4 regions of the Brevibacillus sp. LEMMJ03 genome follow, and region 2 is predicted to be linked to each of the others. Evidence: riboswitches for the same ligand, from Rfam matches in the RefSeq annotation. Region 2 holds a riboswitch; each other region holds the start of a gene.
What was found. Region 2 has a riboswitch for S-adenosylmethionine ahead of FOI68_RS17510 (MetQ/NlpA family ABC transporter substrate-binding protein). Riboswitches for the same ligand answer to the same signal wherever they lie in the genome.

Region 1: another riboswitch for S-adenosylmethionine. It lies ahead of FOI68_RS11240 (BMP family lipoprotein); the one in region 2 lies ahead of FOI68_RS17510 (MetQ/NlpA family ABC transporter substrate-binding protein).
Region 3: another riboswitch for S-adenosylmethionine. It lies ahead of FOI68_RS15215 (aminotransferase class I/II-fold pyridoxal phosphate-dependent enzyme); the one in region 2 lies ahead of FOI68_RS17510 (MetQ/NlpA family ABC transporter substrate-binding protein).
Region 4: another riboswitch for S-adenosylmethionine. It lies ahead of FOI68_RS05390 (sugar ABC transporter substrate-binding protein); the one in region 2 lies ahead of FOI68_RS17510 (MetQ/NlpA family ABC transporter substrate-binding protein).

Annotation. Positions count from the first base shown of each region.
Region 1 covers NZ_VKJN01000007.1:163,475-171,443, forward strand. Annotated here, with positions in the region: gene FOI68_RS11215 (nucleoside phosphorylase) at 1-580, opposite strand, end outside; gene FOI68_RS11220 (sulfite oxidase-like oxidoreductase) at 583-1,245, opposite strand; gene FOI68_RS11225 (ABC transporter permease) at 1,280-2,197, opposite strand; gene FOI68_RS11230 (ABC transporter permease) at 2,184-3,254, opposite strand; gene FOI68_RS11235 (ABC transporter ATP-binding protein) at 3,229-4,758, opposite strand; gene FOI68_RS11240 (BMP family lipoprotein) at 4,836-5,864, opposite strand; SAM riboswitch class I at 6,093-6,203, opposite strand; gene FOI68_RS11245 (methyl-accepting chemotaxis protein) at 6,291-7,772, opposite strand.
Region 2 covers NZ_VKJN01000014.1:93,994-101,962, forward strand. Annotated here, with positions in the region: gene FOI68_RS17495 (MIP/aquaporin family protein) at 1-522, opposite strand, end outside; gene fdhA (formaldehyde dehydrogenase, glutathione-independent) at 603-1,817, opposite strand; gene FOI68_RS17505 (sigma-54-dependent Fis family transcriptional regulator) at 2,069-3,790, shown strand; SAM riboswitch class I at 4,016-4,132, shown strand; gene FOI68_RS17510 (MetQ/NlpA family ABC transporter substrate-binding protein) at 4,286-5,110, shown strand; gene FOI68_RS17515 (methionine ABC transporter ATP-binding protein) at 5,147-6,184, shown strand; gene FOI68_RS17520 (methionine ABC transporter permease) at 6,184-6,846, shown strand; gene FOI68_RS17525 (acyltransferase family protein) at 7,134-7,969, shown strand, end outside.
Region 3 covers NZ_VKJN01000011.1:111,266-119,234, reverse strand. Annotated here, with positions in the region: gene FOI68_RS15230 (PhoH family protein) at 34-1,365, opposite strand; gene FOI68_RS15225 (YhcN/YlaJ family sporulation lipoprotein) at 1,562-2,170, shown strand; gene FOI68_RS15220 (trans-sulfuration enzyme family protein) at 2,205-3,407, opposite strand; gene FOI68_RS15215 (aminotransferase class I/II-fold pyridoxal phosphate-dependent enzyme) at 3,404-4,570, opposite strand; SAM riboswitch class I at 4,667-4,782, opposite strand; gene FOI68_RS15210 (pyridoxamine 5'-phosphate oxidase family protein) at 4,872-5,330, opposite strand; gene FOI68_RS15205 (DUF5665 domain-containing protein) at 5,481-5,813, shown strand; gene FOI68_RS15200 (hypothetical protein) at 5,817-7,193, opposite strand; gene FOI68_RS15195 (hypothetical protein) at 7,402-7,674, opposite strand; gene FOI68_RS15190 (YlaH-like family protein) at 7,685-7,969, opposite strand, start outside.
Region 4 covers NZ_VKJN01000003.1:141,263-149,231, reverse strand. Annotated here, with positions in the region: gene FOI68_RS05410 (anti sigma factor C-terminal domain-containing protein) at 97-1,113, opposite strand; gene FOI68_RS05405 (RNA polymerase sigma factor) at 1,094-1,447, opposite strand; gene FOI68_RS23900 (RNA polymerase sigma factor) at 1,387-1,629, opposite strand; gene FOI68_RS05400 (ABC transporter permease) at 1,761-2,768, opposite strand; gene FOI68_RS05395 (sugar ABC transporter ATP-binding protein) at 2,746-4,281, opposite strand; gene FOI68_RS05390 (sugar ABC transporter substrate-binding protein) at 4,313-5,455, opposite strand; SAM riboswitch class I at 5,574-5,693, opposite strand; gene FOI68_RS05385 (hypothetical protein) at 5,964-6,878, shown strand; gene FOI68_RS05380 (FTR1 family iron permease) at 6,956-7,885, shown strand.

The sequences.
Region 1 (7,969 bases), on a different contig from region 2:
TGCCTCTAAGAGCGGCAATCACGAACAGCGCCGCATTCTCCATCTCCACGGCCAGCACGCCCGCCTGTTGGTACAGCTTGTGGGGAAACTCCACGACGCCGCTGTAAAACATGTCCATCGTCAGCGTCACGCCCTCGGCCACATGGAGTCCCGTGTCGCGCTTCGCGGCGGCGGCGGACAGCGCATCGACGACGCGGCGGTCGGCCACGGCCGGGAAGCCCGGCGGAACCAACTGGCTGGTCAGTCCGTCCCGGCGGACAGCCGCCGTGCTGATCACCAGGCTGCCCGGTTCGATCGCTTTTTGGTAGGAACCGGCCGTTCCGACGCGGATGATCGTTTTCACGCCGCCTTTGGCCAGCTCTTCAAAGCAGACGGCCGCCCCCGGCGAGCCGACGCCGTGGCTGACGACGGCCACCGCCGTGCCGTTCCACGTTCCCGCATAGCTGTGGTATTCCCGGTTTTCCCCGATCGGCCTGCTCTCGTCCAGCAGGGCGGCGATGCGGGACGCCCGCTTCGGATCGCCGCAGACGATCGCGCGCTTCGGCAGGTTTTCCGGGTCAACTTTCAGATTGGGCAGCATCATCAATCAAACTCCTTTTTCTCCCATTCGTCTTCCGGAATCGGCAGGGCTTCGCCGGAGAAACGCTCTTCGCGGAACGGGTCGCCGTTCAGATGAAAACCGTTTTGCTCCCAGAAGCCGGGTTTGTTTTCGTTCATGAATTCGATCCCGCGCAGCCATTTCACGCTCTTCCAGAAATAGAGGTGAGGCACGATCAGCCGCAGCGGCCAGCCGTGCTTGTCCGTCAGCGGCGCTCCGTCAAAGGAGTGGGCCAGCAGCACGTCGTCCCGGTCCAGGTCGGTCAGCGCCACGTTGGCCGTGTAGCCGTAATCGCCGTGCAGCATCACGTACCTGCCCTGCGGCGTGACACCGGCCGCCGCCAGGAAATCGCGGAAACGAACGCCGGTAAACCGGTTGTCAAACCGGGACCAGCGGGTGACGCAGTGGATGTCGCAGGTGATCGTCGTCTGCGGCATTGCCATGATGTCGGCGTACGAGAGCGTTACGTCCCGGTCTACTTCCCCGAAGACCCGCAGCGTCCACGTCTCCATGTCGTAGACGGGCACCTTCCCCTCATGCAAGATCGGAAACCGCTCCGTCAGCACCTGTCCCGGCGGCAGCCGCCGCGCCAGGGCCGGATCGACTGTGGGCACCCTCATCCGTTTGATTCGCTCTGCCTTGTTCATCTTCTCGTTCCCTCCCAAGTCAGTCCGTCTCCGTCTAGCGGGCGCTCTGCCGGCTGGCGGTGCTTGCGGCCGCGCCCCTGTCCTTGAGGAAGAACATCGCCGCAATCGTCAGCACGTAGGGCAGCATCGCGGTAAACTGCGTTGGCAGCGAAAAGCCCTGCAGACGGATGCTGAGCGCGTCCATCAGCCCGAACAGCAGGCTGGAGGCGAGAATGCCCAACGGGTGAGACTGCCCCAACATCATCGCCACCAGCGCGATAAAGCCGCGCCCCGCCGTCATGCCTTCAGTAAACATGGTCACCTGTCCCAGCGAGAGCTGTGCCCCGGCCATGCCGCAGAGAACGCCGCACAGGGCAATGGCCAGCACCTGCAGCCGCGTCACTTTGAGGCCCAGGCTGCGGGCCGCCACCGGATTCATCCCGGCCGCCAGCACGCGGAAGCCGGTCACGGTGTGGGCAAAGAACAGATGCAGCAGAACCGCCGCCAAAAAGGCCGCGTAGACCAGCGGCGAATGACCCGACAGGATGTTTCCCAGCACGGGGATGTCTGTGACCAGGGGGATCTGCCACTGCGGCAGCCCGGCCATGTCCTTGTCGTAAAACGCCCCTTTCACGCCGAAGACGGCGCGCAGCGCAAACGTGGTCAGCCCCAGCGCGAGGAAATTGATCGCCACGCCGACGATGATTTCGTTCGCCTTCAGTCCGATCGCCATGTAGGCAAACAACAGCGAAAACAGCACGGTGACGGCGGCGGCAAACAGGACGGCCAGCGGCAGGCTGCCGGTAAAGTGGTTGCCGACGATGGCGGAAAACGCTCCAACCAACACCAGCCCCTCCAGCCCGACGTTGAAGATGCCCACCCGGGCGCACAGCGCTCCGCCCAGTGCCGCCAGGAGGATCGGAGTCACCATCCGGATGGTGGAACTGACGAGGGCTCCATCAAACAACTCCATGCGACTCCCTCCTCTTGCTCTTGCGGTTCTTCCACCAGTCATGGCTGAATTTGGCGGAGATAAACAGAATCAGCACGGCCTGGATGACGCTGGCCAGCTCCAGCGGCACCTCGGTGTTTCGCTCCACGCCCATCGCGCCCGTCTGCAGGGCGGCCAGCAGAATCGAGGTAAACACGACGCCGATCGGGTGGGAATTGGCCAGCAGCGTGGCCATCAAGCCCGTCCAGGCATACCCGGGGACGGTCAGCGCGCCGTCGACGAACCGGTAATGCGCCCCCAGCACTTCCACGGTGCCGGCCAGCCCGGCCAATCCCCCGCTGGCAAACATCGCCACAAGCATCACCCGGTCCTTGTCGATCCCGCCGTACCGGGCAAAAAACGGATTGTGTCCGAGCATCTTCACCTCGTAGCCGAACGGCGTGAACCGGACGACCCAGAACAATGCCAGAGCGGCGGCCAACGCCAACAGGAAGCCGGCGTGCACGCTCATGCCGGCGAACAGCTTGGGCAGCCAGACGCTCTTCTCCAGCATGGCCGTCTGGGCCAGCGCCGCCGAGCCTGACTTGTCCTGAAACGGTTCACTGACCAGATACCCGGCAAACAGGACGGCAATGTAGTTGAGCAGCAGGGTGGTGATGAGCAGTTGGACGCGAAACTTCGCCTCCATGTACCCGGCCAAAAGCGACCAGAGACCGCCCACGGCCACCCCGGTTGCCAGCGCGGCCAGCATTTTCACCAGTCCGGGACCGGGCAGGTACAGCCCGACCAGCGTCGCGCCGATTGCTCCCAGCACCATCTGCCCCTCGGCGCCCAGATTGAACACCCCGGCGCGAAACGCCAGCGACAGCCCCAGCCCGATCAGCATGATCGGCGTGGACCGGGCCAGCGTGGAGGCGAAAAAGTAAAAGCTGCCGAACGCCCCTTTCCACATCTGCTGGTAGGTGTCCAGGATCGATTCGCCTACCGCGCTGATGACGACCGCTCCCGTCAACAAGCCGATCGCCACCGCCAACAGCGGCTGGACCAGCGATTTACACAGCTTTTTGACCGCTTCCATGGATGCTTCCTCCTGCCATCAACACGCTGATTTTCTCTTCCGTCGCCTCCGACCGCTTCAGCTCGCCGACGATCCGTCCCTTGTACATGACCAGAATTCTGTCAGACAGCGCCAAAATTTCCGACAGCTCCGACGAGACGAGCAGAATCCCGTCGCCGCTGTTTCGCTTTTCGATCAGCGCCTGGTGGATGTGTTCCATCGCCCCGATGTCCACGCCGCGCGTCGGTTCGGCGGCGATCAACAGCGGCGTCTTTTGCCCCAGCTCGCGGGCGACAATCAGTTTTTGCAGATTGCCGCCGGACAGGTTGCCCGCCTGCTCCTGCAGGTGCCGGGAACCGGTCTTGATGGCAAACCGCTCCACCCACTGCTCCACCACGCGGCGGAACGCGTCCCGCAGAATGACGCCGCGACGGCTGAACGCCGGTTTGCGCTGATAGCCCATCAAGGCGTTTTCCTCCACGCTCTCCTGCTTGGCCGTTCCCCACAGGTACCGGTCTTCCGGAATATGGGCCAACCCCGCTTCGCGAATGGCCGCCACCGGACGGTTGGTGACGTCTTTTCCGCCCAGCAGCACCCTGCCCGCCGTGACCGGCCGCAGCCCGGTGATGGCCTGCAGCAGTTCCGACTGGCCGTTGCCCGAGACCCCGGCGATTCCGACGATCTCCCCGTGGTGCACGGTAAAAGCAACGCCGTCCACGATCGTCTGCCGGTCGCGAACGGTCAGGTTTTCCACCTGCAGGAGCGGCCCGCCGGCCAGACTCACCCGCTCGCTCAACGGCTGCAGGTCGCGGCCCACCATCAGCCGGGCCAGTTCGTCCACGCTGGTCTCCTGCCGGGAAACGGTCCCGGTCACCCGGCCGCCGCGCAGCACCGTGATCCGGTCGGCCACCTCCATCACTTCCTTGAGCTTGTGCGTGATCAGGATGACGCTCTTGCCGCTCTCCGCCAGGTGGCGGATCGTCTGCAGCAGTTCCTTTACCTCCAGCGGCGTCAGGACGGCGGTCGGTTCGTCCAGTACGATGATGTCCGCTCCCTGGTACAGCACCTTGAGAATCTCCACGCGCTGCTGTTCCCCGACCGAGCATTGGGATACCCGGGCGGTCACGTCGATCGGGATGCGGTAGCGCTCGCTGAGGGCCCGCACCGCCTCCACCGCTTCCTTGCGCCGGAACAGGCCGGCGCGCTGCGGTTCATAGCCGATGACGATGTTCTCCGCCACGCTGAAATCGGCAAACAGCATGAAGTGCTGGTGCACCATCCCGATGCCGTGTTTGATCGCGTCGTCGGGGCCGCGAAAGACCACCGGCCGGCCGTTCAGCACGATCTCCCCGGACGTCGGCTGTTCCATGCCGTACAGCATCCGCATCAGGGTGGTTTTGCCGGCGCCGTTCTCCCCGACGATGGCGTGGACTTCGCCGGCCCGCAGGGTGAACGACACGTTGTCGTTGGCCGTAAAATCGCCGTACCTTTTCGTCATGTTGCGCATTTCCAGACGGTACGCCATCCCGTTCTTCCCTCCTTTTTCCTGTTGGCCCGTTGCAACAGGAAACCGACTACCACAGTAGTCGGTCGCCGTCTCGTTTACTGCTGCAGCGGATCGGGCACCTTGCGCGTACCCGCCACGATCTCGTCCTTGATCGCTTTCACCTTGTTGATGATCTCTTCTCCGATGAACGGATGGAGCGGCGTCTTGCTCTCGCGCGTGACGTAGGTGACGCCGACGCCGTCTTCCTTCAGGCCGTACGTTTGCACGCCCGGTTTCAGGCTGCCGTTTACAAACGCCTTTACCGTTTCGTAAGCGGCCGTGTCGGTTCCTTTCAACTGGGACAGGACGATGTGTTCCGGATCGATGCCGGTGCGGTCGACGTCCTGGCCGGAGGTGTAGAAGCCTTTTTCCTTGGCCGCTTCAAACACGCCCAGGTCGCCTACGGCAGCGGCCCCGTAGATGAAGTCGGCTCCCTTGTTTGCCTGCAGCAGGGCCAGCTCCTTGGCTTTCGCCGGGTCGTTGAAGCTGCCGACGTAGTTGACGAAGACCTCTGCCTTCGGATTGGTCGCTTTCAGTCCTTCCTGGAAGCCGACCGTCCACTTTTTCAGAAGCGGAATGTCCATCGCTGCGACGATGCCCACCTTGTTGGTCTTGGTCGCCAGGCCGGCCGCCGCTCCCATCAGGTAGGCGGCTTCATGCTCGCGAAAGACCACGCTGCGGACGTTCGGCAGGTCCACGACGGTATCGATGATTGCAAACATGCGGTCCGGGTTTTCCGCCGCCACTTTTTTCAGCGCGTCCTCCGATTCAAACGACGACGTAATGATCAAATCGTAATTCTCAGCCACGGCCGCGCGGATGTTCTCCTCGATGGCGGCGTGGTCGGTCGACTCGATGGTTTTCACGTCGACGCCAAATTCCTGCGCCGCTTTCTTGGCGCCCTCGTCCATTTGCTGGAAGAACGGGTTGACCCCGATCTTCTCCGGAAGAACCAGCGCGACCCGCTTTTTCGCGCCGCCGTCCTGTCCCCCGGCTTGTCCCTTTTCCTCCGGTGCGCCGCTCCCCGCCGCACATCCGGCGGCCAGAACGGCAAACGTCGTCAATGCCAACAGGTACTTTTTCATGCTGCTCTCTCCTATCCAGTGACAAAAGTTTCGATTTTACGATTCTCATACCGGTAATTTACGGGTTTTTATCGAAAATATCAAGAGAAAACACGAATATTTTACTATAGAAACACAAAAATGTTCGACTTATTCCTCCTTTTTCCACAAGAGGCGCTTCCATGGAAACCCTGCTGATGATATGAAAAAAACTCTTCCCGGAGGAAGAGTTTGGTATCGCGAACCTCTTCCTCATCTGTCAAAACCCACGGGTTTTGCAGGAATTGGCACCTTTCTGTACCGGGGTACAGTGGTTGCCGGGCTTCATCGGGCCAGTCCCTCCGCCTCTCTTGATAAGGTAAGGTGAATCCACTATCCAGTTGTAATGTCTCTTATTCTAGCAAAAGGAAAGCAAAATGCAAACGATTTTTTTGTCATTTCAAAACATTACGTTTGTTGCCCCTGAAACGACTGCTGCAGTTTGCGCGACAGCGCGTTCAGCTCGCCCAGCTCCTCCGTGATTTCCCGCACCTTCTGATGCTGGTTTTCCGCCGTGGCGAACAGCTCTTCCAGATTGGCCACCGATTGTTCCGTCACGGCCGTAATCGTCGACATCTCGGCGGCCACCTCCCCGGAGCGCAGCTTCACCCTGTCCATGCTGGAGCGCACGTGCTCGACGGCCTGCAAAAACGATTCCATCCCGGCCCGAACCGCCTCGATGGAGGTGACGGTCTGGACGGCCAGCTCCTGTCCCTTGGCCACCGACGTTTCCCCGTTGCTCATGTGGCGCACGGCGTTTTCGCTCTCCTGGTGCAGCGACTGCAGGATCTCGGCAATCTCCTGGGTGGCTGTGGCGCTTTGTTCCGCCAGTTTTCGCACCTCGTCGGCCACCACGGCGAAGCCGCGTCCGTGTTCCCCGGCCCGGGCCGATTCGATCGCTGCGTTGAGCGCCAGCAGGTTGGTCTGGGTCGCGATCTGGTTGATCGTCTGCACGATCTCCTCCACCCGGTTGGCCTGCCGGTTCAGCTCACGGATGGTGGACGAGGCCACGTTGACCGCCTGCACGATCTGCTCCATCTGCCGCGACAGCTCGTTCATCATGCCGATGCTGTCGGTGAGGCGGCGGTTGTTCTGATCGGCCTCCGCCTTCATCGCGTTGGCCTGCTCGTTGACCGCCACGATCTCGTGGTCGATTGACTGGACTTCCTCCTCGATCTTCACCGTGGAGTTGGCCTGCGCCTCCATCCCCGTCGCCACTTCGCGGAACGCGATCATCATCTCGTCCGTGTTCCGTTTGGTCGTCTCCGCGTGCTCATGCACGTGCTCCGACGTGCGGTCGAGCTGTTCCGTCACCAGTCGGATGTGGCCCAACAGCTCCGCCAGCCGCTGTTCCTTTTCCTCCGCTTCCCGCCGCGCCGCCTCCGCTTTGCTCAGTGAGGCTTGTCCGGCCAGACACAGGTAGGTCAAGCCGGCGATCATCAGCACAACGGACACGAGGTGCAGGATCAGGTTGACCTCCGTCCGGCCTTCGTCGAACATGTCGTAGAAACCGGTGTAAAACCCGACAAACGTCGCCGCGATCTGGACAATCCCGGCGGAGACGACCAGCTTCCAGTCCAGATAGGCCGCGAGGAAGCCGAGCACGATGAAGGAAAGGAACGCCGTCTCCGGGTAAGACGTAAAGTGGTCGAACGCGATGGAGTAATACATAAAGCCGATCGCCACCAGGTAGCGAATCACGTAACTGCCTTTGCGGATGAAGTAGTACGGCGAAACGATCAGCGTCACCAGCAGGCCCAGCGATGTCAGCTTCCAGAAGTTCACGTCCTCCTGATACGCGATCCATCCGGCCAGCCACAGATGATTCCAGAGAATAAAGATCATGAAGCCTTCTTTGTTGGTCAAGGTGTTGCGGACCAATTGAAACATGGTCTGAAGCATAAGTTCCTCCTTTACCTCCCGTGTGTCTGGATACAGCTTTCTTTTGTCATTATATCCTGAAAAATCTTCCAAATACTATCGGGTACATGGAAAACATGTGAAAAAAGTTCTAACGCGCCCGTAGTGCTGCCGGATCAGAAGAGGGTTCCGCAATGACCGTTTGGCCCCCCTGCGAATAGGCTAAT
Region 2 (7,969 bases):
CAGGCCGATGACCAGTCCCGCGAATCCGTGGGGCGCCCGCGAATCGACGGCCACTCCCATAATGACAAGCATCAGAATAAAGGTTTCCAGCGCTTCGATGGCAATGCCCTGCACGTATCCGGTGGTCAGCGAAAGGACGGTGGCGCCGAGATTTCCGATGACGGCTCCGTCCGTGCCCAGCACGACCAGGATCAATAGGGCGCCCGCGATTCCTCCCGCACACTGTGCCGTCACGTAGGCGGGGACGTCCCTCCAGGAAAAGCGTCCCGCCGCCGCCAATCCGATGGTCACCGCCGGATTGATGTGGCACCCGGATACGTTTCCAAAGGTGTAGATCATCGCGGTGACGATGATGGCAAAAGCCAGGCTGATGACGCCGATATCGGCCAACGTGGTGGGGTGATTCGCCTTTGCCGACAGGATTCCGTGAAAGGCGGCACTGCCCGGGCCGATGAGCACCAGCAGGGCCGTACCGACAAACTCAGCGAGACTCCGCCTCCATAAAGCAGGTGGATGCTCCATGGTCACACCACCTTTCCTTCGCACCATTCCTGCAACCGATGGAATCCCCGCCGGGGACAGCCTCACGCAGGCGGAGGGCGTTACTTGACCAAGCCATGGGGATCAATCACGTATTTTCTCGCCGCCCCTTTATCAAAGTCGCTGTAGGCTTTCGGTGCTTCGTCCAGCGAAATTTTGGTGGCATTGACCGCTTTGGCGATCTGCGCCTTGCCATGGAGGATGGCCATCATCAACTCGCGGTGGTATCTCATGACCGGCGTCTGTCCGGTGACAAAGGTATGGGCTTTTGCCCAGCCCAGGCCGATGCGAATTTTCAATGTCCCCACCTTGGCCTCCTCGTCCACGGCGCCAGGATCACCCGTTACGTACAGCCCCGGGATGCCGAGTCGGCCTGCGGCTCTGGTAATTTCCATAATGGAGTTGAGCACGGTGGCGGGTGCCTCGGAATGGTCGCGACCGTGACCGTGGGCTTCAAACCCCACGCAGTCGATCGCGCAATCCACTTCGGGAACGCCCAGAATGTGTTCAATTTGTTCTCCCAGGTTGTCGTGTTCACTCAGGTTGATGGTTTCGCATCCAAAGCTTCTCGCCTGTTCCAGCCGGGCGGGATTCAAGTCGCCGACAATGACGACGGATGCGCCCAACAGTTGGGCGGAATGGGCAGCGGCAAGCCCAACCGGCCCTGCTCCGGCGACGTAGACGGTAGAGCCGGGACGCACGCCGGCACTGACGGCACCGTGGTACCCTGTCGGGAAAATATCCGACAGCATGGTCAGATCGAGGATTTTTTCCATCGCCTGATCCTTGTCGGGGAATGCCAGCAGTTGAAAGTCTGCATAGGGAACCATGACGTATTCCGATTGACCGCCTACCCAGCCGCCCATGTCGACATACCCGTAGGCAGATCCGGGACGATCCGGGTTCACGTTCAGGCAGACATGGGTGTTTTGTTCCTTGCAGTTCCGGCAACGTCCGCAGGCAATGTTGAACGGCACGGAAACGAGGTCGCCTTTTTTGATGAATTCCACATCGCGTCCGACCTCGATCACCTCTCCCGTAATTTCGTGGCCCAGGACGAGTCCGGGGGGCGCCGTGGTGCGGCCGCGCACCATGTGTTGGTCGCTTCCGCAAATGTTTGTCGTCACCACCTTCAGGATCACGCCGTGGTCACATTTGCGGCCGACGTTCAGCGGATTCACCCCCGGCCCGTCCCGCAGTACCAAATCCGGAAACGAAATGTCCTGCACCTCTACCTTGCCTGGTCCCATGTAGACGACTCCCCGGTTGCTTGCCATGCCAATTCCTCCTTTTATCATGAATGGGATTGCGCAGGACATGTAAAGCAAAAGGCATGCCAGACCCAGATCGCCGATCGTGACAGCGCTTTCGCAGAGGGGGATGGTGAACTGCTCCACTTTGAAACAACAAACTGCGCAAATATTGAGCAAATATTCAAATATTTTGTGATATACTGGGTGTGCACCATTCCATTGCTTGTTTGGAGGTGATCCTGTTGTCATCTCTTACGCCTCTGGAAGAGCAGCAAATGATACAGCGTTCGTGGAATCGATGCTATTCGTTTGGATTCACACCGATGGATGCCGTCGAGGATGAGCTGCTTCCCGACCGGCAGGTACACGAATTGCTGCGGGAGAATCACGCTTTGCTTTGCCACGTGGCCGCCGTGTTCGAGAAGTTGACCCCCTCTCTCAGGAAAAGCGGCCAAATCGCGCTGCTGGTCGATCGCCAGGGAGTCGTGCTCCATACACGAAGCGATCCCGACTTTGACAGCCAGGCCAAAAATCTGCACCTGCGCGTAGGGGCGAATTGGCATGAGAAAAAGAAGGGGACAAACGCGATGGGAGTCGCCCTGGAGGAGAAAATGTCCGTGCGTATTCACGGCGAACAGCACTTCTTTGTTCAGAACCGGTTTCTCACGTGCGCCGCGTCCCCCCTGTTTACGCCCGCCGGTGAGCTGGCAGGGGCGATCAACATCAGTGCGACGAGGGACCAATTCCATCCCTTTCTTTCCTCCCTTGTGCAGTTCATTGCGGAATCCGTGCAAAACCGCCTTCTGCTGGAAGAGGTCAAGCACGAACACCTCATTACCCTGAAGGAACTGGAACACACGTCCAATCGGCTTCATACCCCGCTTCTGACCCTCGACGGCGACAACCGCATCATTCGTGCGAATCAAGCGGCACGGCGCATACTGGGAAAGGATTGCGTGGGCAAGGAATTTCGAGAGAAAAAGGGGTTCGTGATCGAATCCATCGTGGACCATACACGCAAGATCTGGCGGTCTGTGGCGGTGCTCACGAAGGACACGGCCAGACAGCCGCTGCACACATTCGACCGGATAGCGGGCTCTTGTCCCAGTCTGCAGAGCGCCAAGGCGTTGGCACAAAAAGTGGCGGAAACGGATCTGTCCGTTCTTCTCTTGGGCGAAACGGGAACGGGCAAAGAACTGTTTGCCCAATCCATTCATTCCGCCAGTTTGCGAGCGCGGCATCCGTTTATTGCCGTCAACTGCAGCGCCATTCCGGAAACGATCATCGAAAGCGAACTGTTCGGATACGAGGGAGGTGCCTTCACGGGAGCAAAAGCCGAGGGGAATATCGGGAAAATCGAAGCGGCGCATCAGGGAACGCTGTTTTTGGACGAGATCGGCGACATGTCCCTCCGTGCCCAGGCGGCGCTGCTCCGCGTCCTGCAGGAGAAAGTGGTTACCCCGGTGGGCAGTGTGAAAAGCAAACCGGTCGATGTCCGCATCATCGCGGCAACAAACAAGGACCTGCGGGAAGAGATCAAGGCGAATCGATTCCGGGCCGACCTCTACTACCGATTGAAAGGAATTCAGATAACCCTGCCGCCTCTTCGCAAGCGGAGCGATGTGATTGAGCTGGCGGAACATCTTCTCCGGACGATGAGCGGCTCTGCTGCGATCACACTTTCCGCGGAAGCACAGACAAAGCTGCGTGCCTATTCGTGGCCGGGAAACGTACGGGAGCTGTACAGCGTGTTAAACCAGGCGGTCTTCTTGGCGGAAGGGAATTCGATCGGTCCCGAACATCTTCAGTTTGAAACGGAAGAACGGGAGGAGGAACATCAACAAAAGGTTCCTTCCTTACCGGTTTTGGAAAAAGAGGCGATCGAGCAGTCGCTTCGATTGGCCCGCTGGAATATCAGCAAGGCAGCCCGAATGCTTCAGATCAGCCGCAATACGCTCTATCGCAAAATGCAGGAGTACAAGATCTTTCAACCGTAACGATTCGGCCAAGGACTGTTCGTGGATTGCTGCGGCGACTCGCTCGGGAGACCAAGGAGAGGCGGCTTTCCGCCTCTTTCGTTCGTTTTGCGACCCGATTCGATCCGTTTTGACAATTTTCAATACATAGCGACAATAAACGATAAAGTCATTGACAGACACCTGCGGACACGTTATAATCCAACTAATCAAATCGGAATTGCACTTACAACTGGATAGGATGATCTCTTATGAAGAGAGGTGGAGGGACTGGCCCTGTGAAGCCTCGGCAACCTAAACGAACATTTGTGGTGCCAAATCCAACGGATCGATTCCGCTAGGTTCGATTCCGAAAGATAAGAGAGGTATTTACGCAGCAGGCGGCTTGCTGCCCTTACCTCTTCTTTGTAAGAGGTTTTTTTATTGAAAGGAGAGGATGCGTTCACATCGATGCCGTTGTTTTCCCAATCATGCATTCATACATCGTTTCATCGGAGAAAAGGAGAGAAGACCATCATGAAAAAAACGCGTTTCTTGTTGATCATGCTGCTTGTGATCGCCACGCTGCTTTCCGCCTGCGGAGGAAACAAGTCGGACAATTCGGCCGCACCGGCTGGGGAAAAAACAACGATCAAAGTGGGCGTCACCGCCGGCCCGCACGAACAAATCCTCAACAAGGTAAAGGAAGTGGCCAAAAAAGAAGGATTGGACATCGAAGTCGTCGTGTTCAACGACTACGTTCTTCCCAATCAGGCGCTGGATAAAGGAAACATTGACGTAAACAGCTTTCAAACCATTCCGTTTTTAGAGAAATTTAACGAAGATCACAAAACTCATATTGTCGAAATTGGCAAAACCGTCACCTTCCCGATGGGGATTTACTCCACCAAGTACAAGAAGGTGGAGGACATCCCGGAAGGCGGCACGGTCGGCATCCAAAACGACCCGACCAACCGGGCGCGCGCCCTGCAGCTCTATCAGGCCGCGGGATTGATCAAGCTGAAAGACGGTGTCGGCAACAAAGCAACGCCGCAGGACATCATCGAAAACCCGAAAAAGCTGGTCTTTAAAGAACTGGAGGCGGCACTGCTCGCCCGGACGCTGAAAAGCCTGGACGCGGCAAGCATCAACACCAACTTTGCGATGGAAGCGGGGTACAACCCGAAAAAAGACGCGATTTTTGCCGAAGGGCCGGACTCCCCGTACGTCAACATTCTCGCCGTAAACGAGAAGGACAAGGACAACCCTGTCTATCAAAAACTGGTCAAGATCTACCGCTCGGAGGAAGTCAAGAAGTTCATCGAGGAAGAGTTTTCCGGATCGGTGCTCCCTTCTTGGTAAGGAGGGAAACGTCCCAACAGGGAGGAGCTTGGGCAGATGATACAGCTAACGAATATTCACAAGACGTACAAGGTTGGCAGCAAACAGGTGGAAGCACTGAAAGGCGTAACGCTCCACGTCAACAAAGGCGAAATTTTCGGCGTGATCGGGTTCAGCGGAGCAGGGAAAAGCACCCTGCTCCGAACGATCAACCTGCTGGAAAAGCCGACAAGCGGATCGGTCGTGGTCAACGGGCAGGACATGCTGAAGCTGTCCGAGAAGGAACTGCGTCACGCCCGCAAAAAGATCGGCGTCATTTTTCAGCACTTTAACCTGCTGTCGTCGTACAACGTTTTTGACAACGTCGCCGAAATCCTCAGGATGAATCGGGTGCCGAAAGAGCAGATTCGAAAAAAAGTGGAGGAACTGCTGCGCCTGGTAGGGTTGGAAGACAAGGCGAGCGCCTACCCCTCCCAATTGTCGGGCGGGCAGAAACAGCGGGTGGGGATAGCCCGGGCGCTTGCCATGGATCCGGAAATCCTGCTGTGCGACGAGGCGACCTCGGCGCTTGACCCGCAAACCACGGAGTCGATTCTTGACCTGCTTTTGGACATCAACCAAAAGTTTAACCTGACGATTGTGCTGATCACCCACGAGATGCAGGTGATCAAAAAAATCTGCGACCGCGTGGCCATTATGGAAAACGGGGTCATCATCGAGCAGGGAACGGTATTGGATGTCTTCAGCAATCCGCAGCAGCCGACGACGCGCAATTTTATCAAGACGGTCTTTGATGACCAGGTCCCGAAAGAGATGCTGGCCAAAATCAAGAACGCCGGTCCCAGCGCGTACATCCTGCGCGTCGCGTTCCGCGGGGATGCGGCCCTCGATCCCGTTCTGGGAACGCTTGCCTCCCGCTATCCGGTCAGGACAAACCTGCTGTACGGGTCGATCAGCTCGATAAAAGGAACCGCGCTCGGCATCCTGCTGCTGCATATTTCCGGTGAAGAAAAAGCGGTGCAGGAGGGAATCGCTTATCTGCGCGAGTCCGTGTACCGGGTGGATGTCGTATCGCAAGAGGAGGTGGGGAGATAATGGATCGACTGGTGGAACTGCTGCCGCTGTTTTATCAATCTTTTGAAGAAACGGTGATCATGGTCGGGATCTCCTTGTTCATCTCCACGCTGCTGGGCATTCCGCTGGGGGTGCTGCTGGTCATTACCCGTCCGGATCACCTTGCCCCCAACAAGTGGGTCTATCACAGTCTCAACGTCATCATCAACGTGATTCGCTCGCTTCCCTTCATCATTTTGATGGTGGCGATCATCCCGTTCACAGAGTTTGTCGTCGGCACCTCCATCGGGGTCGAGGGCGCGATCGTGCCGCTTATCGTGTATACCACGCCGTATATCGCCCGCCTGATGGAAACGGCGCTGCTCGAAGTGGACCGGGGCGTGATTGAGGCGTATCAGGCAATGGGCGCTTCCCGCTCGCAAATCATTTTCCGCATCATGATTCGCGAAGCCAGACCGGGCATTGTCTTGTGTCTGACCATCGCGACCATCGGCCTGATCGGGGCGACGGCGATGGCGGGAGCGGTTGGCGCGGGCGGTCTGGGTGATTTGGCGCTGCGCTACGGCTATCAGCAGTGGGATATCGAAGTGATGATCATGACGGTCATCATTCTGATCTGCCTGGTGCAGGCAATCCAATCGCTCGGCAACTGGGCGGCCAAAAAACTGAAGAAAACCGCGTAAGCCAATTGGCTTCCGGCACACATCTCCACCCGCGTCGATGACTGGCGCGGGTCATTCCGTTTCGGTATCCCGGTATCCGTGCCGGCTGTCTGTTGTACGGCGCGTGAAAAGGTCACAACAAGGGAAAACGGCTATCGCTGCTTGGTCCAGAGAGCAGACCGGGCAGCGATAGCCGTTTTCAAATCTGAATCAAAATTTGTTAGTTTATACTAAAACCGTTTTCCAAAAGCAGAGGGCTCGGGCAGCTTGGGACACGACCGGCAATCCCTATACAAAGGAGCGTGGAGATGGGAAGAGAGTCGCGATTGTTCAAATCGCTTTTCCTTACGCAGTTGTTGTCGTCCTTTCTCGTGTTTTCGGGGCATTACACGGCTTTGGTGCTTCAGTACGACAGTGCTTTCTGGGTCACGGCCCTGAATCAGTTGAGTCGGTACGGCACCGTTCTGCTGGCCATGATCAGCGGGTTTTTTACGGCCCATACCTTTGAGACCAAACAGCCCACAGCGCGGCAGTACTTTTCCGGGAAGCTGCTGTATATCGTCGTGCCCTTCCTGTGCGCCGGAGTGGTTTACCACTATTTGCTCTTTGCCGAATGGCCGCATACGAAAGAAGCGTTTGTCCATATTCTGCTGGGAAAGACGGGCGACCAGCTCTACTTTCTGTTCATGCTGTGCCAGTACTACGTCTTTGCCTACCTGTTTCGCAGCGTCATCACCAAACAAAACATCACGGTCCTGATCTGGCTGTTCATGGCGCTCCAATTCGTGTACATCCACTACCTTCATCACGGATGGCTGGGGTTGACGACGCGCCATTTCTTTCCCGCCTGGATCTTCACCTTTTACCTGGGCCATCTGCTGTATTGGTACCGGCATGAGACGATGCAATTCCTGCGAAAGCATCGGGGGCTGCTGCTCGCCTGTACGCTGCTGTCCGTCGTGAGCACGGTCCTGTTTGTCCTGTCCGACACCATCTATGTGGCGGTTCACCTGCGATTCGTGTTGGTTGCGTTTGTTTCCCTGATCGTGCTGCTGATGGTCCTGGAGCGCTGGGCCGATTCCATTCCCGTCCGGTTCCGGAAAGGGCTCACGCTGTTCATCTATTTGTCCCATTCGGCCGTCAT
Region 3 (7,969 bases), on a different contig from region 2:
CAGTGTGCGCCGTTTTTTGTTTTCTATGCATCCCTACAGCAAATCGGCCGCCAACTGGGCCAGCACGCTGCGTTCCCCTTTTTCCAGCTTGATATGGCCGGCCAGCTTTTGGGCCTTGAACATCTCCACCACGTAGGTCAGGCCGTTGTTGCTTTCGTCCAGATAGGGGTGGTCGATCTGCTCCGGGTCTCCCATCAGCACGATTTTTGACCCTTCGCCAACCCGGGTCAGGATCGTCTTCACCTCGTGTTTGGTCAGGTTCTGCGCCTCGTCGATAATGATGAACTGACCGGGAATGGAGCGTCCGCGGATGTAGGTCAGCGCCTCGACCTGGATGCTTCCCATGCCGGCCAGGATCTTGTCCAGATCGCCCGGATGCTTGGTGTTGAACAAATATTCCAAATTATCGTAAATCGGCTGCATCCACGGCCGCAGTTTCTCTTCCTTTTCGCCGGGGAGGAAGCCGATGTCTTTCCCCAGGGGAACAATGGGTCTGGCCACCAACAGCTTCTTGTACGTCTGCAGGTCCTCGATCTGCAGCAGCCCCGCCGCCAGCGCCAGAAGCGTTTTGCCGGTTCCGGCCTTGCCCGTCATGGTGACGAGCGGAATCTCCTCCCGCAGCAGCAGTTCCATCGCCATGCGCTGCTGCACGTTGCGGGCGCGAATTCCCCAGACGGGATCGTCGTTCGTCACCAGCATCTCCAGCGTCCTGCCTTCCGCGTCCACCTTGCCGATTGCGGAGATCGAGGGATTGATTTCGTCTTTTAAAATCAGAAACTGGTGCGGATAAAACCGGGTGCGGGGAAAACAGGCCGACAGGTTCAGCTTGCGGGAGGCGTAGTAGGTTTGGATGATGTGGGAGGCCACCGTCAGCTTCTGGCACCCGGCGTAAATGCTGGAGTGCTCGACGACGCGGTCGGACAGGAAGTCTTCCGCTTTCAGGCCAAGCGCATCCGCCTTGACCCGCATTAGGGCATCTTTGCTGACGAGAATGACGGGACGGGGGGTTGGGGCCAGGTTTTCCTCTTCCTGCAGATTTAGCGCTACGGCCAGAATCCGGTTGTCGTTGGTAAATTCCGTAAACTGCTTCTGCAGCTTGTGAAGCGAGGAGTGATTCAACTCTACGCGAAACAGACCGCCTGTCTCCAGCGTAATGCCCTGATGCAGATGGCCCAGTTCGCGGAAACTGTCCAACAGCCTCGACACGTAACGGGCGTTGCGGCCAATTTCATCCATGTAGCGCTTTTTGGAATCAATTTCTTCCAACACCACGGCGGGCAGGACGATCTCGTTGTCCGCAAAGGAAAACATCGCCCGCGGATCTTGCAGGAGTACGTTGGTGTCCAGTACGTAGATTTTCTTCAAATTCTCGCCTCCTATTACCCATCTTCTCTATCGTATGCAGTTGGGGACCGGATGCTCTGCTGCCCGAACGCGATGTACTACAGTGTATGACGGGGGGTGGACGGATAGACGAGAGGCGGGGGAATGAAAACGGGGCGGGCAGAACACAATACGACTAACCATGCAGCCGTACTGCAGCAAACCAGGGAAAGGAAGTATGACCGTGAAACGGACAGCTATCTGTATGCTCAGCGTCAGCCTGCTCCTCTCCGCCTGCATGTCGAGCAACAAGCCTCCGGCCAACCAGGCGGCGCCGCAGCCCGGCCGCGCTGTGCCGGAAACGCAGCGCGTCCAGCAAACCGCCCCGTCCCCGGCCTACAACCAGTCGCCGCAGGCAACCGCCAACCGGCTGGTGCAGTTGGCCACGCGGGTGAAAAACGTCAATGACGCGACGGCGGTGGTCCTGGGCAAGTGGGCCGTCGTCGGCATTGACGTCAACGCCCATCTCGACCGGCCGGAAGTGGGCGTGATCAAATACTCGGTGGCGGAGGCGCTGAAAGAGGATCCCCAAGGGGCGAACGCCATCGTCACCGCCGACCCCGACATCGTGCAGCGGCTGCGGGAAATGGCCGCCGACATCCAGCGCGGCCATCCCGTGGCCGGTTTTGCCGAAGAACTGGCGGACATCGTCGGACGGCTCATGCCGCAGTTCCCGCGCGACGTGAGAAAACGGGAAGAGACGCCGACCAGGGAAAACGAGCAGCGGATCAACAAGAGCAGCAACGCCAAACCGCAGGGTAACGAAAAAATCCCGGTGAACCGCTGACCTCTGCCCCAAACAAAACAGGCATTTTCCGGGCTTACGCCCAGGAAAATGCCTGTTTATCGTCTGCCGCGTCACGGTCTGCCGCCTGCTCTACGGGTCCGAGCGCGTCCAACGCCTGCCCCAGGTCCTGAAGCAGGTCGCCGGCGTCCTCCAGCCCCGCGGAGAGGCGGATCAGTCCGTCCGTGATTCCCCGCCGTGCCCGCTCCGCAGGCGGCATGGCGGCATGGGACATCATCGCCGGATAGGAAAGAATCGTCTCTACCGCGCCCAGACTGACGGCGACGATCGGCAGCCTGACGCGGTCAAACAGCGCTTTGGCCCGCTCGCGGCTGCCCACGTCAAAGGAGAGGACGGCCCCGTGTCCGCTCGCCTGCCGGTTTTGCAGGTCATGTCCGTCGTGTTCCGGCAATCCGGTGTAGTAGACGCGGCTGACCGCCGGGTGTGTGGAAAGCCAACGGGCCAGCTTTTCCGCCGTCTGCGTGCTGACGTCCAGGCGCGCTTTCAAGGACTTCAACCCGCGCAGCACCAGCCAGGAATCCTGCACGCCGAGGATCGCTCCCATGCCGTTTTGGATCATGTAGAGCTGCTCGCCCAACGCCGCCTCCCTGGTCACGGCCAACCCCGCCACGACGTCGCTGTGGCCGCCGATGAACTTGGTCGCGCTGTGGATCACCACGTCCGCGCCCAACTCCAGCGGCCGCTGATAGTACGGCGTCATGAACGTATTGTCTACGATCACGAGCAGTCCCCGCTGTTTCGCCAGCGCGCAGACAGCGGCGATGTCCGTCACTTTCAGCGTCGGGTTGGACGGGGTTTCCAGGTAGATGCCCTTGGTCTCGGGACGGATGGCCGCTTCCACCTGCTCCAGCGAGGTGGTATCGACAAAGCTGACGGTGATCCCCATGCGGGAAAGAACCTTGGTCAAGAAGCGGTAGGTGCCGCCGTACACGTCCTCCGCCACCACGACGTGATCCCCGGCGGAGAACAGCATGAACACGCTGGAGATGGCCGCCATACCGGAAGCAAAGGCGAATCCGCGCTCTCCTCCCTCCAGAACGGCGATCGCCTCTTCCAGGGCATGCCGGGTGGGATTGCCCGAACGAGCGTAATCGTAGACTCCGGGCCGGTCCAGATCGGCCTGATGAAAGGTGGACGCCTGATAAATGGGCACCGAGGCCGCCCCTGTCACCGGGTCAATACAACTGGTGCCGTGCAGCAGTTTGGTGGCAAAGTTCATCGTACACTCCCTCCCGCCACTGCGAGACTGGCATCCAGCGCCTGACACACATCGGCGATCAGGTCGTCGGGATGTTCGATCCCGACCGACAGCCGCAGCAGCCGGTCGCACACGCCCACGTACTCGCGGATCTCCTGCGGGATGTCGGCATGGGTCTGCGTCGCCGGATAGGTGCACAGCGACTCCACGCCGCCCAGGCTTTCCGCAAACGAGACGATCCGCAGCCGCTCCAGAAACGGCGCCACCTGATCAGCCGAGCGGAGGCGGAACGAGACCATCCCGCTGAACCCGCTGGCCTGCCTGCGCTGCACCTCGTAACCGGGGTGCTCCGCCAAGCCGGGATAAAAGACGTCCGTCACGGCAGGGTGTTCCCGCAGTTTCTGCGCAATCGCATAGGCGTTTGCCTGATGGCGTTCCATCCGCAGGGCCAGGGTCTTCATCCCCCGCAGCAGCAGCCAACAGTCCTGGGGACCCAGCACCGCTCCGATGGAATTGTGCAAAAACCGGATCTTTTCGGACAACTCCTCGCCCTTTGTGACGATCAGTCCGGCGAGGACGTCGTTGTGTCCGCCGAGGTATTTGGTCGCGCTGTGTAGCACCAGGTCGGCCCCCAACCCCAGCGGCCGCTGACAGTAGGGCGTCATGAACGTGTTGTCCACAATGGTCAACAGCCCGTTCCGCTTGGCCACCTCCGCCACCGCCGCGATGTCGGTGATCTGCATCAGGGGATTGGTCGGCGTTTCCACAAAGACAGCCCGCGTCTCTGGGCGAATCGCTTCTTCCAAGTTCTTCACGTCGCGCAGGTCGACGTAGCTGAAGCGAAGCCCGTAGCGTGAGAGCACCTGCTCGAACAACCGGTACGTCCCGCCGTACAGATCGAGCGATACGACCAGGTGATCTCCCTGGGAGAACAGCCCCATGACCGTGTGAACCGCCGCCATGCCCGAAGCGCAGGCAAACCCGGCGTCTCCCCCTTCCGCTTCGGCAATCGCCTGCTCCAGCACCGTCCGGGTCGGGTTGGCCGTGCGCGTGTAATCGTATCCCGTGCTCTGACCGAGGGCGGGATGGCGATACGCGGTGGCGTAGTAGACGGGAAAGCTGACCGCTCCGGTCCGTTCGTCTTTGGCGACGCCCGCCTGTACCAATTTTGTCTCCAGATGCATGTGGATCTCTCCCTCCAACGAATTGGCCGAGGGCAATGAAAAAAGCCCTCTTTTCTCTGAAAAGAAGGCTTTGTTTACGCTCACGTAAGCAAATCCTTCTCATCTTTCAGAGCGTTTACACTCTGCAGGAATTAGCACCAGTATCCCCCTGTACACAGGTGATTGGTTGCCGGGCATCATCGGGCCAGTCCCTCCGCCTCTCTGGATAAGAAGTTTGCTATGCAATTTGCTTTTGGTTGACCTTATACTACCGGAATCGGAAGTACCTGTCAACCCGTTTTTCCATCTCGTTGGTACCCGATCACTGTGCGTTCCTTAATGCGGTCATCACCTGGTTGTCCAGCTTGGCCGCCGCATTTTTGTCGTACGTCTTTTCATATTGGGGCTCGACCGAGATGCGGGAGCCGTAGAACATCACGTCGCGAACCGCCTCGATGGCCACTTCCACCATGGCCAGCTTCAGCGGAACATTCTCCATCCGCTCCGTTTTGATCGTCGCCCTGCCGTTGATGGCATAGGAGGAACCAGCCCCGATCAAATGCAACACCACCTGCGGTTCCTTGGCAATGTTGGCCAAAATGCGGGAGCGGTTGTCTACCGCGAAACGGATCAACTGCGGCGTCGGCGCAAACGTCCAGGAAAGGGAACTGAGCGACGGAGCGCCGGTCTCGTGGTCGATGGTCCCGAGTGTGAGAAAACGCTCCTGCTGCAAAAGCGCGAACAGTTCCTCCGAAAGCGTTTGGGAAACGGTTTCAGCCATTCCGATGCCTCCTTGAAAAGGGAATGTACGTCTATTGTACCCACCCGCCTGGCGATAGGCAAACCTTTCCGTCCGGCGCCTTGATTCTCCACCGTTTTTTTCCTACACTGATACGTAATGGGAACGATCGCGAGACAGGAGGAGAGCCGCATGCCCCCATCCCCCACCGACCGCTTGCTGGCCAAGATCGACGAACTGCTGGCAGAGCTTCAGGAAGTGCGCAAACTGAACGAACGGATGGACAAAATCGCCCTCTTTCTGGAGGATATCCGTCTGGCCGACGTGATTCAAAACTATACGGCCCCGAGCAAGCTGCTGTGGATCAACTTCCTCGCAGGTCTTGCCCGGGGCCTGGGATTGACGATCGGCACGGCCATTGTCCTGGCGTTGCTCGGCTCCTTCCTCAGCCAGTTCCTGTCCGTCCCGATCATCGGCGATTACATCCGCCAGTTGATCGATTACGTGCAAGCCTATCGGCCGTAAGCCTTACTCGTCATCGTCCTCGTCGCGGTCGTCGCCGTCTTTATGGTTGTTCTTGCCGCCATGGTTGTCCTCGTCGTCATGGCCGTGCTTTTTCCAATAGCCGTAGGCGTTGCCTTTCGGATGCTTATCCTTGTCCTTGCCTTCCCCCTTGCCTTCCTCGTCGTCATCGCCGTTGACCGGCGTTTTGTGCGGAATGTCGGCTTGGGCCACGAGCTTGCCGTCCAGGTACAGCTCGAGGTGTACCGCTTTCGCGTTGTAGGAGCGGTTTTTGTAGCTCAGTTTCACCTCAAACTCGTCGTCATCCACCTTTACCTCGTGCTTTTTGCCGTCCGGCGCCACGACGTACAGCTTCACCTTGCCCTTGCCGCCCTCATCGTCGAGGCCGTCAATGCTTCCTTTCACGCGAATCTGTTTCTCTTTTGCATTAATCGAAGCGGTTCCCTCGATGCGGTAGCTGTGCGGCTTGTCGCTGTCAGCGGCGTTGATTACCTTCAGCTCCACCGATTCGGAATCGATTTTCTTTCCGGCCTTGTAGGCTTCGACCAGCGCCTTGCCTTTGCCGGCCTGTACGCCCTTCAGGGTGACGGAGTAAGAGCCGACGCCTTTCCACAGCTTTTTCACGTCCGCCTCTTTGGTTTTGCCGTCGTACTTCACGACCACCTTGTCCGCTTCCTGGCTGATGATGCCGTTTACTTTCAGTTCCTGTTTGTTCCCATCCAACAGCGCCAAGGCGTGAATCAGCACGTCGGTCTCCACGGCGGTTCCCGTGTTTACCTGCAGCTTGCGGGTTTCCACCAGCTTGTCGCCCACGTACGCCTTGACCGTCGCGTACTGCGGCGTGGCGCTTACGATAGCGGAAAAGCTGACGGTGAACGTATCCTCCGCGGTGGGAACGACTTCGATCGTGCCGCCGTTCGGCTTGTCGACGACCACTTTGGTCACATTGTCGGACACTTTCCCTTTGATGTACGTGGTTTGGTTGTGGGTCTCGGGCTTCACGCTGACGAAGCCTTGATTGTTGACGTCAAAGCGGACTTCCAGGTAAATGTCGGCGTAGTGTTCGCGGTAGACGCGCTCCCACTCTTCCGGATGCTCCTCGATGTACGTCTGCATTTTGGCGTCCAGACCGATCTCTTTTACGACCAGATACAGGTGGTCGGCCTGCGTTTTCAGCAGCATGTTCAAGGTCGCCGGATCGTTTGCCGCCAGCTCTTTCAGATTGTATCGGGTGACTTGTTTGCTTTCATCGTTCATGACAACTTTGGTGCCGCTTGTTTCGGTTCCGAGGGTGCTCGCGTCGGCCAGGAGCGGTGTCACTCCCCCGATGAGCGCCGCGGCAGTCACGACTGCCAATACGGGCTTGGTTCCCATTTTCTTCATGATGCCTTCTCCTTTCTACGTATTGCTTGCCTTGGACACCCTAACAGACGGGGGGTTCCTTGCAAAGGTTGCAAAAACGGCCAAAAACGGGGACGCTTTCGCCATATTGGGACGAAAGACACAAAAACCCCGCCTCTGTCGAAGAGACGGGGATAATGGTCACGCGGCCCCGCCCGTTCATCCGGCTCGGCGGAGCCCCGTGCATATTCTACTCGTTATACCTGGGTTCGTTTTCGATCGCAGCCAGCAGCGATTCCGCTTCTTCTGCGGGATAGCGGCGTTCCCACACTTCGTGGGCGAAGACGCAGCGGACCACGTACCAGTCCCCTTCGCGGCGATACTCCCATTCCTGCGCCTGGTGGTCGTCCCTCAGGATGTCCGCGAAAAACGCGGCCGTATCCAGAGCGGATCGGTCGTCCGGCCGCGCGTCGGCGACGATTTGAATCTGCAGCCAGTTGTAGAGCGCGTCCTCCCGCTTCACGGCTGCTCCCTCACTTACTCTCGCGTTCCCCCGGCTTGATCCGCACCTTGACGATCACCAGAATGGCGATGGCGACCAGGAGTGCGCTTTTCACCGGGAGCTGCACGTCCAGAATGGCGAAAATCAGCGCGCCCATAAAGAGCAGCACATACAGCAGGAGCGTTTTCAGAATGGGCATGCGCCAGCGGGTGGCAAACCCGAGATAGTAAACGATGATCAACTGGACAAAGATGATCCAGGTGCGGTTGTGGTCCGCCCACAAGCGAAAGCTGTCGTACGCCGACAACTGGTCCGG
Region 4 (7,969 bases), on a different contig from region 2:
AGGCGCCGATCCAGCCGGAACGTGGGAAAGAAGGGGGAAGAATCCGAGACAGCCGATGTTTGCAAAAAACAACGCCCCGGCGCAACGCCGGAGCGGTCACCAGTTCCATGTCTCGATCCTGCCGAATTGAAAGGAGTGGAACATCTTCTCCTGCCGCAGCCGCTCCAACTCGCGGATTGGTCCGGTCACCACGGCCCCGTACACCGTGATCCCGTTCTTTTTCACGTACGCCAGCCGCTTTTCGTCGTAGTCCCTGCCGTCGTAGCTGCCGTTGGCCAGCAGCCACTCCAGGTCGGCAGGAAGCTGCGCCTTGGCTGCCTCCACCGAATGATTCAGGTCATCCTGGATGGACATTCCCCGTCCCCGATACTGCACAGCCGGCCGCAGCACCAGATGAGGGACAAACGCATACCCGCCCGCGCTCGCGTGGGAAATGGAAAATTCCTGCAGTTCCCCGGCGTACACCGGCATCTGCAGCACCTTCAGGTTGTACGGGCGGAGCAGTTCCAGCAGCTTTTCCGGAGTCATCGGCTCTCGGGTGGAAAACGCCAGTTCCGCGACATGCCCGTCATCAACGTGCTTCCACTGTTCCCACATGTCAGCCGTCTCCTTGCGTTCCGGCAGCGGCTGCCCCAAGAGCTGCGGCGGAACGGCAAATGAGAATCCCCCGTCTTCCTCCAGGTATTTTCGCTGAAAATTCACTTCGTAGCGGACATCGCCAAACAGCCGCTTTGTGGCGTGAACGCTGCCGACGACCACTCCCCACTCCCCGATTTGTTTGTACAGCGTCAGCCTCGTTTCCTGCGTCAACAAGGGGGAGAGCGTCGTGTCGTCATCATCCAGCTTGTCAATCCGGTACCCGGCGTGGTGCGTTTCCACCAGCGTCGTCACGTAGCGGACAAACTGGGTGTCCATACCCATTGTCCCGTACACAACTTGGGTCACCATGGCATACACCGCGTACAGAAAGAACACCACCAGCACCATTTGCAACACGCTGAACCACAACGCGATCCGCGTCTTCCAGACCAGCCGGCGGGCCCGCTTTTCGTCCCAACCGCCGTCCGGTTCCGGCCAATCCCGCAGCACCGGCTTATTGCCCGTTTCGCCCATCCTCTTCGCTCCTTTCCATCCGCGCTTCCACCTCGCGAAATTTCTCCCGCGCCCGATGCAGCGTCACTTTCACCTGATTCATGTTCAGTTCCATGGCGGCAGCCAGCTCGTCATAGGAGAACCCCTCAATCTCCCGCAAATACAGGATCGTCCTCATCCGCTCGGGCAGCTGCCGCATGATCCTCTCCACGGTTTGCGCTGCTTCCTTTTGTTCGTACGCCGTTTCCGGATCGCCCCCGGCATACCCTCGCGCAACGAGTCGACAGATGCTGTCTACCATTTTCCTTTCCGCCGTCTGTCGGCGCAGCCAGTCAATGTAGAGGTGGCGCGCCACCTTGTACAGCAGGCCCGGACTGCCTTGGCATCGCGCAGCGTGAAAGAGAGCATGGCCCGGTAGAACGTCTCCTGCAGCAGTTCTTCCGCCACCTCCCGCGAGCCGCACATGCGGTACAGGTACCGGTACAGGGGATTTTGGTACGCGGCGAACAGATCCGCCCATGTCTCCCGTTTCATCATCCACCTCCGCTCCATTCAAACGAAACAGACGGGAAAATGTTACAACAACCAGAAAAAAAGCCATTCTTTTCCCGCCGCATCCGCGGAAAAAGAACGGCTTCCCTGACAGCAGCGGCCCGCCAGCCGCCCGCCTATTTTTTCAGCCTGGGCAGATAGGTAAGCGTCAGCGCTCCCGCCAGCACCAGGCCCTTGACGATGTCCTGGGCGTAATACGGCACGTTCATCATCGTCAGCCCGTTCATCAATACCCCCATCAGGATGGCGCCGCAAAAGGTGCCGAACGCGTTGGGCTTGCCCTGCCCGAAGATGGAAAACCCGATAAACGCAGCGGCCACGGCGTCCATTAACAGCGGCGATCCCGCCATCACCTGGCCGGTGCCGATCCGCGCCGTCAGCACGATTCCCCCGATGGAGGCGAACAGCGCCGACAGCATGTAGGCCAGCGTGCGGTACTTGTTGACCGGGACGCCGGAGAGGCGGGCCGCTTCCAGATTGCCGCCGGTGACGTACAGCATCCGTCCGAAACGGGTGTAGTTGAGAAACACGTGCACGCCGGCGACGGCCAGCGCCATCAGGATGACAGGGACGGGGATGCCCCACATTTCCCCCTGGCCGATGAAGAGAAACGACGGAATGATGATGCCGGGAGCGGACGTGCCGTCGGCCATCGGCATGTTGTTGTAGATGGAAAAGCCCTGCGTGTAGCTGAGGTGAATGCCTTGAAAGACGTACAGCGACACGAGCGTCGCCAGAATGTCCGGAATCCGCACCTTGACCACCAAAAGCGCGTTGATCAGCCCGATCACCAGACCGGCCAGGAGCGGAACGGCCACCGCCACCAGCAGTTCCTGCCGGTACCACACCATGAGCGAGGCGGAGAGCACCGTCGCCACGCTGACCGTCGAACCGACGGACAGGTCAAAGCCGCCCACGATCAGGGAAAAGGTGACCCCGATCGCCACCAGCGTCACGATGGAAATGGAGCGCAGGATGTCCACCAGATTGGCGTAGCTGAGAAAGTTTTCGTTGACGATGCTGAAAAACGCGATCACGGCCAGAATGGCCAGGAGCGCACCGTACCGCTGCGCCAGCGAACCCCGCGTCTGTTTTGTTTTTTCACCCTGCAGCACTGCTTCCATGATGATTCCCTCCACTCATGTAAAACATCACCGTCTCGGCCGTGATCCGTCCTTCCGTCCATTCGCTCCGGCTCCATTCCGCGGCGGTCCGGCCGTTTTCCAGCACGATCAGGCGATCGGCCAGCGCCAGCGCTTCGTCAATCTCGCTGGAAAAGTACAAGATGCCCCTGCCCTCGTCCGCGAGTTCCCTGATCAAGCGGAAAATCTCCTGCTTGGCGCCGATGTCCACGCCCTTGGTCGGCTCGTCGAAGAGGAAAACGCTGGCCGTGGTCAACAGCCACTTGCCGATCGCCACTTTCTGCTGGTTGCCGCCGGACAGGCTGCCCGTCCGCTGGTCCAGCCCGGCCGTCTTGATGCCCAGCCGCTCCACGAGGGACTGGGCCGCCTCGCGCTCCGCCCTGTCCGAAAGAAAGCCTCCCCGCGCAAACGCCCGCAGGTGGGCCAGCGTCAGGTTGTGCTTCACCGGCTCCTCCACCAGAATGCCCTGCAGCCGCCGCTCTTCGGGAATCAGCGCGATGCCGTTCTGGATCGCCTCACCGGGATGGCGGAGGCGCAGGGTCCGTCCTCGCAGCCGGATCTCGCCGCCGTCCAGCCGGTCAGCGCCGAACAGGGCGCGGGACACCTCCGTCTTGCCGGCGCCCACCAGTCCCACCACGGCGACGATCTCCCCCTGCCGCACCTGGACGTCAAACCGCTTCACCTTGTGGCCGATCCGCAGCTCTCTCGCTTCCAGCAGCACTTCGCCTGCTCGCCCCGTCCGGTCGTCCGCCCGATTGGCTTCGCTTCGGCCCAGCATCGCCGACACCGCTTCTTCCGGACTGGTCTGGTCCGTCCGCTTTTCCCACACCCGACTGCCGTCCCGCAGCACGGTGATGCGGTCGGCGATGGCGAACACCTCCGGCAGCCGGTGGGAGATGTAGACGATCCCCAACCCGGCCGCCTTCAGGCTGGCGATCAGCTCGAACAGCGCCGCCGCTTCCGTCAGGCTGAGCGGCGCGGTCGGCTCGTCAAAGATGACGAAGCGGACGTCCTGGGACACGGCGCGGGCCAGCAGCACCAACTGCTTTTCCGCCAGCGTCAGCTCCTCCGCCTTTGCCTTAAGCGGCAGGGAAAAACCGCACCGGCTGAGAATCTGTCGGGCCCGCTCCACCGTCCGCTTCGGCGAATGCCACCAGCCGCCGGCGGAGACGGATTGGTCCAGGAGAATGTTTTCCGCGACGCTCAGGGAGGGAATCAGCCCCGTGTCCACTTCCTGCTGCACGAGGTGGATGCCGGCCCGCTTGGCATCCCGCGGTTCGGCGACCGCAAGCTCGCGGCCGTCGATCAGAATGCTGCCGGCAGTCGCCTGCTCCGCGCCGGAGAGAATTTTCACCAGCGTGCTTTTGCCCGCCCCGTTGGCCCCGAGGATGGCGTGCACCTCCCCGCCGCGCACGGTGAAATCCACCCCGCGCAGGGCGTACACCCCGCCGTACTGCTTGACGATCCCCTTCATTTCCAAAATGGAGGCCGTCATCTCGCATCCCTCCCTGATCTGTCCGTTCCTGTCACTTGTGCTTAGCCTCCAGCGCGGCCATCCACGGCGAGACGGCGGCGTCGCTACGTCCCCATCCGCTCACGTATTGAGCCAGTTCGGACATGTTGACCGGTTTGTCCGGCAGTTTGTCCTGGCTGACCAGATGCGGATCGAGCGAGAAGTACTTGGGCGTGTGTTCGCCGGCGATCTTTTGGTAGAGGAAGCGGCTCTGCACCCGTCCGATGTCGGCCGGATCGGTCGCCGCCGACGCTTTCCACGGGCTGTCCTTCTCCTGGATGAGCTGCAGGTCTTCGTCGGACAAGTCGATGCCGAACACCTTGATCTCCGTCCGTCCCGCCGCCTTGATCGCCCGCGTAGCCCCTTTGGCGAATTCGTCCCACGGCGCCCACACGGCAGCGATGTCGCCTTTGTTCGGGTACTTTTTCAGGATCGCATCCATCTGCGCCTGGGTGTCCAGCGCCGTGTTCGGGGTGGCCGAACCGAAGCGGGCGATCTCCTTGATGTTGGGGTAGCGCTTGAGAAAAATCTCGTAGACGCGGTTGCGCTTTTCCATCGGCGCAAAACCGCCCACCCAGATGTAGACGATGTTGCCTTTCCCGTCGATGGATTGGGCCAGGTTTTTCAGCCCCTGCCAGGCCAGGCTGTAGTCGTCCTGGTCAATCACGGTGACGCCGTCCACCTGGTCCAGGTCGTTGTCGAACGCGACGACGGGAATCCCCGCCTTGACCGCCCGCTCCACGCCCGGCTGCAGCGCTTCCGCACGGCCGTGGTTGATCAGGATCCCGTCCACTTTTTGGTTGACCGCGGTGTCGAGGTGGGCCGCCATTTTGCCCAGGTCGCCGTCCGCGTTGTAGACGACCAGCTCGCCGCCGAATTTGCTCACCTGCTCTTTGACTCCCTGCAGGTACTGGGCGGAAAACGTCCCGATGGAGAACTCGCTGACCAGAGCGATTTTCAACGGTTTGTCCACTGCCGCCGGAATGGCCGCCGAGGTAGACGCCGCCGGTGATGCGGCTGCCGGCTGCTGCGGCGCGGCCGCCGGCTGGGACGACTGTGACGTGGCGGACTGGGCAGACGGCGCCGGCGGCTGTTCACTGGTGCAGCCCGTCAGCAAAAGGGCCGCGACGAGACTGGCTGTCATCCATTTTTTCATCGTTTTCATCTGGTACATCCCCCCGTATGAGTGCGTGAAAAATGATGGCATGGACGGAAAAACCGGAAAAAACAAACGCCTCTTTCCCTGAGGAAAGAGGCGCGGTTCGCTCGCTCACCTCTCATCTCTCAGGAAACATTCCTGCAGGAGTTAGCACCGTGCCGCAAGAGCCGCATGCTCTTGACAGTCGGTTGCCGGGCGTCATCGGGCCAGTCCCTCAGCCTGCTCTGGATAAGAAGGCATGTGTAATTCCAAGTTTTCCACTATGCTTTTGATGATGAGGACATCATACATCGAAGCCGGCGGCTCCGTCAATCCCGTTTTTGGGAGTTTTTCAGAAATATTCGCGACTGTAAGCAACTTCCAAAAACGGATGGAACGGCATGTGCTCCTTTCATCGAGAATGAAAATCTTTATTGACGCGTACGGGATGCCCCTTTATTATCAGGAGAGGAGATCGTTTTGATAATGATTATCATTATATTAATGATAGAAAGGAGGAGGCTCCGTGCCGCTGCGCCTCTTGCTCGCCCTGTTTCTGGCGCTGCTTCTGCCCGCATCCGCCTTCGCCTATTCCTACGGCGACCCGAACAAGGAAGACCTCGCGGAGAGCTTCAAGGAGATCGCGGCCAAGCTGGAACAGACTCCGGAAGACTGGAACGGCGCCCACCAGGCGTTTCTCAGCCGCAAAAACGAGATCGCCCTGGAGTTTGGCCAACAGACCGCCCAGACGCTGGAAGCGAACTTTTCTCAACAAAACAAGGATCTCGTCCTGCACAACTACAAAGCGCTGCTGGTGAAGAACATCGACCGCCGGTTGACAAACGCCGAGCAGCAGTTTGACGACTACGCCAAGGCAAAGCTGCTTTTGGCAAAAGGCAGAGGGACCCTCAACGTGCTCGCCCCGTACATCAGTGACAGCGCTTCTAAAACGGCGTTCGCCGCTTTCGACAAAGCGCTGGCCGCGCTGGGCAATCCCGGCCTGTTCGGCGTGGGGACCGTGCCTTCCGACAAGAACGAGTTCCTGAAGCAGACCAAACTGATTCGCTCCACGCTCCAGCCGCTGTTTCCGTGGAAAGGGGGAACGGCCTCTCCGGCCGGCACGAAAACGACGGCAGGCGGTTCGTCCCCTGCCGGCCAACAAACGCCGACGTCCGGCAGCCTTCCTGGGCAGTCGGCCGTTTCCCCCGCCGCACAGGCCCCGGAACAATCTCCCGGACAGGGAGAACCGGCCGCACAGTCGTCTGCCCATTCCGCCGGCGGACAGACAGACGGCCCGACCGCGAACCCGGCGCCCGCCGGAGAAGGCGCCAAACCGGCTCCGTCCAAGGTAAATCCGGTGGTCACCGCTTCTCTCATGGGCGGCCTGATCATCGTTTTCGGCAGCTTGTTCTGGCTCGCCAAACGAAAGAAATGGATCTAACCGTCCATATCGAAAAAACGGGAGCGACCTCTTCCGCGCGGGGAGGTCTCTCTCCGTCGTAGAAGGGGGAGGTACCCATGGACATACAGGCGTTTCTCATCACCCTGCGGGAAGCTTTCGAAGCCCTGCTGATCATCGGCATTATCGTCACCTATCTCACCCGCGTCGGCGCCCGCCAGTGGAACAAATGGGTGTGGGCCGGCGCCGGTTTGGCTCTTTTCGCCAGTTTTCTCGTCGCTCTCCTGTTTCAAATCGTGCTTACCGACTTCCGCATGATGGCGAGCGAAAACTACATGCGGATCGGCATGCTGTTCGCTTCCTCCCTGCTGTTGACGCACATGGCGGTGTGGATGTCCGGCCAGCAAAAAGACATGCGAAGCGACATGCACAGCAGGCTGGACAAGATCCTGACGGCGGGCAGCGCAGCCAACCTGATCGTCCACTCCTTTCTCGTGACGCTGAGGGAAGGCGTGGAGACCGTCTTCTTCTTTGCGGCAATCAGCGGCGGGGACATCCAAAAGGCGCTGACAAGCTGGGGAGCGCTGGCCGGATTGGGGCTGGCCTGTGTGCTGTCGTATCTCTTTTTCAACAGCAGCAAAAAATTGCCGCTGCGCACCTTTTTTACCGTCACCAAGGTGATCATCCTGATCATCGCCGCCGGCCTGTTCGCCCAAGGCGTCGGCGTCATGCAGGACCTGGGGCTGATCGGCAGCGTCTACCGCACGCCGGCCGGAGACATCGGGGAAGTGTACAACATCGTCTCCATCCTGCCGGAGCATCCGGTCGACGAACAGCACTACATCCGCGATTACGGAACCGCTCCGCTGCTGAGCGGTCAGGTAGGCATTTTCCTCAAAGCGCTGCTCGGCTATACGCACAATCCGTCGGTGGAGGAGTTCGCCGCGTACTGGCTGTACTACCTCGTCATCGTTTTCCTCATCCGCTGGCGGTCGGTCCGGCAGCAGCGGCAAAAGGAGGACGCAGCCCATCAGCCGCCGGCGGCGTGAGTGGCGGCAGCGATCCGTCGGGACAGCACCCGGCAGCATGCCGCGGATCAAAGCCGCGGCATGTGGCGTTCCGCCACTGAGCAG